4 regions of the Ewingella sp. C233 genome follow, and region 1 is predicted to be linked to each of the others. Evidence: predicted binding sites of a transcription regulator. Region 1 holds the regulator's gene; each other region holds the start of a gene.
The links. The regulator CRP, encoded in region 1, controls carbon source genes, mostly activating them, when cyclic AMP is high. The targets are predictions, from matches to a motif close to ATGTGANNNNNNTCACAT.
Positions count from the first base shown of each region.

Region 2: a site for CRP is predicted at 1,331-1,348, ahead of ACZRKO_RS03095 (DeoR family transcriptional regulator). Genes of this name have one in related genera too.
Region 3: a site for CRP is predicted at 1,151-1,168, ahead of idnO (gluconate 5-dehydrogenase). Genes of this name have one in related genera too.
Region 4: a site for CRP is predicted at 1,166-1,183, ahead of idnD (L-idonate 5-dehydrogenase). Genes of this name have one in related genera too.

Region 1 is NZ_JBUZRI010000004.1:22,631-24,833, reverse strand. It holds gene ACZRKO_RS17745 (YccS/YhfK family putative transporter) at 1-363, opposite strand, end outside; gene crp (cAMP-activated global transcriptional regulator CRP) at 458-1,090, opposite strand; gene ACZRKO_RS17735 (OsmC family protein) at 1,451-1,858, shown strand; gene ACZRKO_RS17730 (LysR substrate-binding domain-containing protein) at 1,863-2,203, opposite strand, start outside.
Region 2 is NZ_JBUZRI010000001.1:658,148-660,350, reverse strand. It holds gene tsgA (MFS transporter TsgA) at 1-196, shown strand, start outside; gene ACZRKO_RS03100 (lysostaphin resistance A-like protein) at 267-917, opposite strand; gene ACZRKO_RS03095 (DeoR family transcriptional regulator) at 1,066-1,296, opposite strand; gene moeA (molybdopterin molybdotransferase MoeA) at 1,549-2,203, shown strand, end outside.
Region 3 is NZ_JBUZRI010000001.1:2,113,115-2,115,317, forward strand. It holds gene ACZRKO_RS09610 (SDR family oxidoreductase) at 1-326, opposite strand, end outside; gene idnO (gluconate 5-dehydrogenase) at 329-1,093, opposite strand; gene ACZRKO_RS09620 (LacI family DNA-binding transcriptional regulator) at 1,300-2,203, shown strand, end outside.
Region 4 is NZ_JBUZRI010000004.1:263,576-265,778, forward strand. It holds gene ACZRKO_RS18740 (benzoate/H(+) symporter BenE family transporter) at 1-1,115, shown strand, start outside; gene idnD (L-idonate 5-dehydrogenase) at 1,267-2,203, shown strand, end outside.

The DNA.
Region 1 (2,203 bases):
GGCGACCAGTGCACCGGGCAGCAAACGGGCGTGCAGCGGGCTGATTTCACCCGTCACGCCAAGCACCAGCGCGAACGACAGCATGATAAGCGGGAGCGGAACGTGCCAGTTCACCAGCATCAGTTGCAGCATCAGGCTGCTGAAAGCAAAGAGAGAGCCCCCCACGATCAGGCGTTTGAAAAAGCGCTTATGCGGGGTATCAAGGCCGGAGATATTGCAGCAGGCGGGGACCAGAGAAAATAAGAGTCCCATTTGCAACTGACCGAGCATCCAGCCAATCGCCACAGGAATAGACAGCACCAGCGTCTGGCGCAGGGCATAGTTGACTTCGGGATGGTAAAAAAAACGACGCCATAACGTCATGCGTTGCTTCTTCAGCCGCGCTATCACTGTGTTGTATCCCTATTTCCCAATAAAAACGGCGCGACAGTTGCCTGCCGCGCCGTTTTTCAGGGAATTAACGGGTGCCGTAAACGACAATCGTTTTACCGTGTGCGGAGATCAGGCTCTGATCTTCCAGCATTTTGAGAATGCGACCCACCGTCTCGCGTGAACAACCGACGATTTGACCAATTTCCTGACGGGTGATTTTGATCTGCATACCATCCGGATGGGTCATCGCATCCGGTTGTTTTGCCAGATTCAGCAAGGTTTGCGCGATACGGCCCGTCACGTCGAGGAAGGCGAGGTTACCCACTTTCTCTGAAGTCACTTGCAAGCGTGTCGCCATCTGAGCGGAAAGGCGCATCAGAATGTCCGGATTAACCTGAATCAACTGGCGGAATTTTTTATAAGAAATTTCAGCCACTTCACAGGCAGATTTAGCACGAACCCATGCACTACGTTCCTGCCCTTCTTCGAAGAGTCCCAGCTCGCCGATGAAGTCACCTTGGTTCAGGTAGGAAAGTATCATCTCTTTGCCTTCTTCATCTTTAATCAGGACGGCAACCGACCCTTTCACGATGTAGTAAAGCGTTTCGGCTTTTTCACCTTGGTGAATCAGCGTACTTTTGGAAGGATACTTATGTATATGACAGTGAGACAGGAACCATTCGAGAGTAGGGTCTGTTTGTGGCTTGCCGAGAACCATTAGCTATTATCCTCTGTTGTTATCGCTGCCCAAAATCACAGGGCTCAGAGTTCCCTGTACGGCGTCTTAAAAAGTACGCGCCCTTTTAGCATAAGAACTGTCCAGTAATGCTGCAAGCGGGAGTCGGAGTGAAACAGCGTTATTATTGTTGTTAGCACCGTGGTTTCATGTGAAAACCACAAACCCATCACCGCAATTTACTGAAAAGTGTGTATCGGCTTCGTTTGTAGCACAGGTTTGCGCGGGTGTCTTCTGTTGTCTCGCTTCAGCATGATGGGGATCGGGTTACGTTGCCGGTTTTTGCCTAAAAGGGTAGTCTGAGATAAATTTGGCTGAATATTTATACCAGGAGTAAGGCACATGCAGGCACGGGTAAAATGGGTTGAAGGACTGACGTTTTTGGGTGAATCTGCGTCAGGTCACCAGATTTTGATGGACGGCAATGCGGGCGATAAAGCCCCAAGTCCGATGGAAATGTTGCTGATGTCGGCAGGCGGTTGCAGCGCTATCGACGTCGTCTCTATTTTGCAAAAAGGCCGCAACGATGTGCAGAACTGCGAAGTGAAGCTGACGTCCGAACGCCGTGAAGAAGCGCCGCGTCTGTTCACGCACATCAACCTGCACTTTATTGTGACTGGCAAGAACTTGTCCGACAAAGTCGTCGAGCGCGCGGTGGCGCTTTCTGCTGAAAAATATTGCTCGGTTTCTCTGATGCTGGGGAAAGCCGCATCGATAACGCACAGTTTTGAAGTAGTGGAACCGGAATAAGGCTTTACCAGCGATAAGCCAGACAATGGGCCCGCAGTAAATCCAGAAATCGTCGCGCCGCAAAGGTTAGCGGCGATTTTTGCGAATAGAGTACGCAGTATTCCGCCTGCGGCAGGCTATCGATCGGCAGCAGATGCAATTTGCCCTCTAATCCGAACGGCGCTCCCATCGCCCGCGCCACAATGGTCAGGTAATCCGACTGCAATACCAGATTCAGCCCGCAGACCACAGAGTCGGTGCGCACTGGCATTTCCGCCGACTGATGGTAAAACGTCCCCATCGACAGCTGAAGCTGCTGGTAATAACCCATGTCCGTTTCGGGCAGCACCCAGCGTGCATTCTGCA
Region 2 (2,203 bases), on a different contig from region 1:
GACCTCGGCGCTGCTGACTATCGGCACCATCGGCACGCTGATTTTCTCCACCCTGTCATCACTGGTTTACAGCCACTACGGCTTGTTCTGGGCACTGAACACCGCAACGGTCTCCTACGTATTCCTGCTGGTCGCGCTGATTTTGGCCTGCGTCAACAGCAAGGCGGAAGGGTTTGAGCAACAGCCTGCGCATTAAAAGCTGAGTAAAAGTGAGAAGTTCACAAGAGAGAGGCTTTAAACTGCCTCTCTCCTTATTTCCTCAAATTTCAAACGTTTCCCGTCAAAATAGCCAGCAGACCAATACCGTTAATCAGCATATGCAAAGTCACAGGCAGTAGCAGCCCATTACTTTTTATCCGCGCGTAAGCCAACAAAACACCGCTCATAAAAAGACTTACGAAAGAGATCGGATCGGTATATTGCCAGTGCACCATCGCGAATAGCCCAGCGCTAATAGCGATGCCAATTTTGGCCACATTACCGCCCCACAACAAAAATGCCTGTAACAGGAAACCCCGAAAAACAATTTCCTCACCAATCGGCGCAATGACCAGCAGAGTCAAAATGCGGGTCATATCAGCTGTGGATGAATAATTTAAAAATCCTGAGACCCAGGCCTCGGGCGGTGCAAAAAATGGTGTAATACAAGTCAGCCCGACAATCGCCAATCCAAAGTGTAAAAACATGCCGCGATCTGGCGAACCGACGTGTACATCCAGGCCAAGTTGTCGGTATCGCAGTAATAAATAGCCCATCAACAAGGTTTCAATCACATGGAATACAAATACATCGTAGCCATTTTCGATCAGTAATTTGGCGGCTGGAAACAAAGCGACGGCAAACGACACCATAAACCATAAGAAAAACAAACCCAGACAAATTAATGAATTACCGAGTTTATCTTGTGAATCATCCATGAAAAATTTCCCATCTATAAGGTGACGAATAATGTGACGAAGATTTTATCTGTATCTGACAAGTTTGTTTCATCAATTTTCTGCGGACATGAAAAAAGGGAAGACAGCGATGTCTTCCCTTTTGCATTCTTAAATCCTGCGAAATGAATTACAGCTGCGGGGCGCGCTGCAAACTGTTCATCCAGCCGGTGACGGGTTGCTGAATCAGACGACGAGCACGGCCGTGGCGGCGCAAAATCAGCCCCTGATCCTGCATCTCGCTGAGGTCGCGACGGATAGTTTCCAGGCTCACTTCCAGCCACTGCGCCAGTTCACTGACCTGTACCACTTCATGCTGGTCCACCAACCGGAGAATGGCTTGATGGCGGTTTCTTTTCATCACGATGCAACTCCCGTTGGCGCTCGACATTTATTTGTGAACCAAGTCACATAACTGGCGGTAATCATACGCAGGTTTTCAGCTTAGTTTTGGGATCGATCTCAATTTTTGGGAAAAAGCTGTCGTTTTTTGCATCGGCAGTTTTTGGTCAGCGCGATTTCTCAGCCACTCTTTACTCTGACATAATAGCGGAATGTTTTTTGCCACACTTCACTGCCGCCAGTCGTGCAGGGCACTACAAGGAATTTAAAGATGGAATTCAATACCGCCGGTTTGATCTCATTGCAGGACGCGCTGGATAAAATGCGCGCCCATACTCCCGCTAAAACAGACAAAGACGTTGAGTCCGTGCCGCTGGCCGCCGCCGCCGGGCGTATCACCGCCGCACCGGTGCGTTCACCCGTGTTTGTGCCGCCGTTTGATAACTCGGCGATGGACGGTTATGCCCTGCGCACCGCCGACCTGCACGACGGCGCTGTGCTGCCGGTAGCAGGTAAAGCCTTCGCCGGTGCGCCTTTCCACGGTGAATGGCCAGCCGGAAGCTGTATCCGCATTATGACCGGCGCACCGGTGCCTGCGGGCGCAGATGCGGTGATCATGCAGGAGCAGACCGAAGTGACAGAAGCGGGCGTGCGGTTAACCGCCGCCGTGCAAAAAGGTCAAAACATCCGCCTCATCGGCGATGACATCAAACAGGGCGACAGCGTGCTGGCACAAGGCGTGCGTCTTGGCGCTGCCGAATTACCCCTGCTGGCTTCGCTCGGCGTGGAGCACGTTGAGGTATTCAAACCGCTGAAGGTGGCGATTTTCTCCACCGGAGACGAACTGCAACCGGTCGGCACGCCGCTACAAGAAGGCCAGATTTATGATACCAACCGTTTTGCCGTGCGCCTGATGCTCGAGCAGA
Region 3 (2,203 bases), on a different contig from region 1:
TTGGTATTGATCACTGCCAGCCAGTCCTCCACCGCCAGTTGCTCAATCGGTACATCTTTCACGTTGGTTCCGGCGTTGTTAAACAACAGGTCCAGCCGCCCGAAGGTCGTTTTAATCTCAGCAAACAATGCCTCAACCGACGGCGGACTGGTGACATCCAACTGCCGCGCCACCGCCTGCCCGTCAGGAAACTGCGCTACGGCCTGCTCAAGTTTCGACAGATTGCGCCCGGTGATAATCACCGTGAATCCCCCTGCCGCCAGTGCTTTGGCCGCACTCAACCCAATGCCGCTACCGCCGCCGGTGATTAATGCAATTTTAGTCATTTTTATACCGCCGCTAACATGCCGCCATCGATAAACAGCAGATGCCCGTTGACGAAATCAGAAGCTTTAGAAGAGAGGTAAACCGCGCCACCAATCAGCTCTTCCGGATTGCCCCAGCGCGCGGCCGGAGTGCGTTTGCACAACCAGTCAGAGAACTCTTTGTTGTCCACCAGCGCCTGCGTCATATCGGTTTTGAAATAGCCCGGCGCGATGCCGTTAACCTGAATGTTATAGCGCGCCAGTTCAACGCACATGCCGCGGGTCAGCATTTTTACCGCCCCTTTGGACGCCGCGTAGGGGGTGATAGTGTCTCGGCCCAGCTCGCTTTGCATCGAACCGATGTTGATTATTTTGCCCTTCTCACGTTTGACCATATAGCGGGCCACCGCCTGTGATACCAGAAAGACTGATTTCTGATTAACCGCAATGATGTCGTCCCAGTCTTTTTCCGGGAACTCGGTAAATTTATGACGGCGCTGAATACCGGCGTTGTTAACCAGCACATCAATCGCACCAATCTCCTTCTCGATATGGTCAATCGCCTTGTTCACCGCCTGACTGTCGGTGACATCAAAGGATACCGGATGGACAATAAAACCTTCGGCACGCAGGGCTTCTGCGGCGCGGGCGGTCGTGTCCGGTGATGTTCCGTTAACAATAATTTCGGCGCCGTGCTGTGCCAGCCCTTTTGCCAGCAGGAAGCCCAGACCCCGCGTGGAGCCGGTGACCAGAATTTTTTTGTTATCGAGCGAGAAGAGATTTGTCATGATGAATGTCCGCAGATAAAAGTTACTTCACACTTAAACGGTTTATCGGCGGGCAAACTGTGACCCAGATCACTCTACTCCGTGTTAACAAACTCTGTTACCACAAGCGTGATCCCTATCATTTTGCTAACATGTTATTGCCATTTTTGCTGCATAATCAGGCTTATTAATTCAGCATACCTTTTCTTAACACAGGACCCTCGCGGATGAGAAACCAGCGCGTCACACTGCAAGATATCGCGTTACTCGCCGACGTGACAAAAATGACTGTCAGCCGCTTTCTGCGTACTCCTGAAAAGGTGTCGCCAGAAACCCGCGAGCGCATCACCAAAGTCATGGAAGAGGTGGGGTATCCGTTGGAAGATGCCGAGCGCCCACAGAAAACCCCGCGCATCGGTATTCTGGTGCCGTCGTTCAATAATCAGATTTTCTCGGATCTGCTGGCTGGTATTGAGTCCGTTACGTCTCAGCAGGGCTACCAGACGCTGGTGGTCAATTACGAGTACAGCAAAGAGCGCGAAGAAGAGCACATCATCAATTTGCTGACCTATCAGCTGGCGGGCCTGATTCTCACTGACTCCGTGCACACCCTGAAAGCTGATAAATATCTGAATGCCGCTGCGATCCCGGTGGCGCAGGTGATGGATCTCGATGATACGCACGGGCGCATTGCCGTCGGGTTCGACAACTTTCAGGCCGGGTATGACATGGCAGTCACGCTGCTCGCCAGCGGTAAACAGCACGTGGTCTATTTCGGCTCAATGTCAGATGCCCGCGATAAAAAACGCTATCAGGGATATAGCCGGGCAATGCAGGAACGCAATCTCGAACCCATGCATATCACGCCGAATAAAGTCTCTTCCGTCTCCATAGGAGCCGGGATGCTGGCGCTGGCGCGGCAGCTCTATCCGCAAGTTAACGCTGTGTTATGCACCAATGATGATATTGCCGTTGGTGTGTTACAGGAGTGCCTGAAATCGGGCATTAAAATCCCCGAAGAGATGGCGATTTCCGGCTTCCACGGTCTGGATATCGGCCTTGCTACCACGCCGCTGTTAGCCAGTGTCATCACTCCACGTTATGAAATGGGTAAAGTGGCTGCTGAGATCA
Region 4 (2,203 bases), 240 kb from region 1:
TGGGCTATACCAGTTCGGCGGCGATCATCTTTCAGGCTGCCGAAGCCGCAGGGGCGAGTGTGGTGCAAATCGGCGGGTGGCTGACGATGCTCGGCCTCGGCATGGGCGTGACGTCCATCGGGCTGTCGCTCTGGTACCGCACGCCGGTCGTCACGGCTTGGTCCACGCCGGGCGCAGCGCTGTTAGTCACCAGCCTGCCCGGCACGTCGATTAACGACGCTATCGGGGTGTTTATTTTCGCCACTGGATTAATTTTGCTGTGCGGCGTCACCGGCCTGTTTGCCCGGCTGATGCACTCTATTCCGCAGGCGCTGTCGGCGGCGATGCTCGGCGGCATCCTGCTGCGCTTCGGGATGGACGCCTTTACTTCGTTGCAAAGCAATTTCCCGCTGGCGGGCGCAATGTGTCTGGTCTATCTGCTGGCCCGCCGCCTGCTGCCCCGCTACACGATCGTCCTGACGCTGGCCGCCGGGCTGATTGTTGCCGCATGGCAGGGCAATATCGCATTGCAGGGCCGGGCACTGACTTTTGCCACACCGGAATTTGTGATGCCGCACTTCTCACTGGCTGCCCTGCTCGGCATCGGTATTCCGTTTTTTGTGGTCACGATGGCGTCACAGAACGCGCCGGGCATCGCCACCCTGAAAGCCCACGGCTATAACCTGCCGGTTTCCCCACTGATTTCCTGGACCGCGCTGGTTGCTCTGATCTTAGCGCCGTTCGGCGGTTTTACCGTCTGTATCGCTGCCATTACCGCCGCAATCTGCATGGGTGAAGAGGTGCATCCTGACCCGAAAAAGCGTTATATGGCGGCGGTGGCGGCGGGCGGATTCTATCTGCTGGCTGGTCTGTTTGGCGGCTCGATAGGCATGCTGTTTACCGCGCTGCCCACGCCGCTGATCCACACCATCGCGGGGCTGGCGCTGCTCGGGACCCTCTCAGGCAGCTTGCACCGGGCACTGGCTGAAGACAGTCAGCGCGATGCGGCCATTGTTACGTTCCTGATCACCGCGTCCGGGCTTTCGCTGCTCGGGGTGGGTTCCGCCTTCTGGGGTCTGGCGGGGGGAGTGATCACGCATTTTATTCTCGGTTATTCGCGCAAAAAAGCGGTGTAAATGTTGAGGCCGTTCATGTTCTGGGTAACAGCTTTTCGTAACACGGTTTAAAGTGATACCGGTCACATTTCTGCCCGGCTAAACGCTCTTTACTGGTCCCTATCCTGCCGTCAACGCTGCTGTAGCGGCGCCCAATAAAGAGCGAAAAAAGATGAATATTGACACCCAATCCTGCGTCGTCACCGGTAAAAAAGATGTCTCCGTGGTCGATCAGCAGATCGACTACCAGGGCCAGGGAACGCTGGTCAGAGTGACCCGTGGCGGTATCTGCGGCTCCGATCTGCACTATTATGAGCACGGTCAGGTCGGCGACTTCAAGGTACGCGAAGCGATGGTGCTCGGCCACGAAGTGGTCGGTGTGGTGGAAAAATCAGACACTGACCGGCTGAAACCTGGCCAAAAAGTCGCACTCAACCCCAGCAAGCCGTGTAAAGCCTGTAAATACTGCCTTTCCGGCGATGAAAACCAGTGCACTACCATGAAATTCTTTGGCAGCGCCATGTATTTCCCTCATATTAACGGCGCCTTCACGCAGTACAAAATTGTCGGCAGCGACCAGTGTATTCCTTACGACAATCAGGTCAGTGACCGCCTGATGGTGTTCGCTGAACCGCTGGCCGTCGCCATTCATGCCGTCAATCAGGCTGGTGATATCAGCGGGAAAACGGTCTTCGTTTCCGGCGTCGGCCCGATTGGCTGCCTGATTGTGTTGGCAGCGATTGCCAAAGGCGCGGCAGAAGTTATCGTCACTGACCCCAGTGAACGCTGCCGCACGCTGGCACTGGCCGTCGGCGCGACCCAAGCGCTCGATGCCGCAAATGGCGACTTCACTGCATATCAGGCTGAAAAAGGCTATTTCAATGTCTCTTTCGATGCGTCAGGTCACCCGTCCTCCATCCGCCGCTGTCTGGAAGTGACCCGCGCCCGCGGCACGCTGGTACAGGTAGGCATGGGCGGTGCGGTCAATGATTTTCCGCTGATGATGCTGATTGCCAAAGAGATTAACTGGGTCGGCAGCTTCCGCTTTACCAAAGAATTCAACACCGCCGTCGAATGGCTGGCGAATAAAACCGTAGATCCGATGCCGC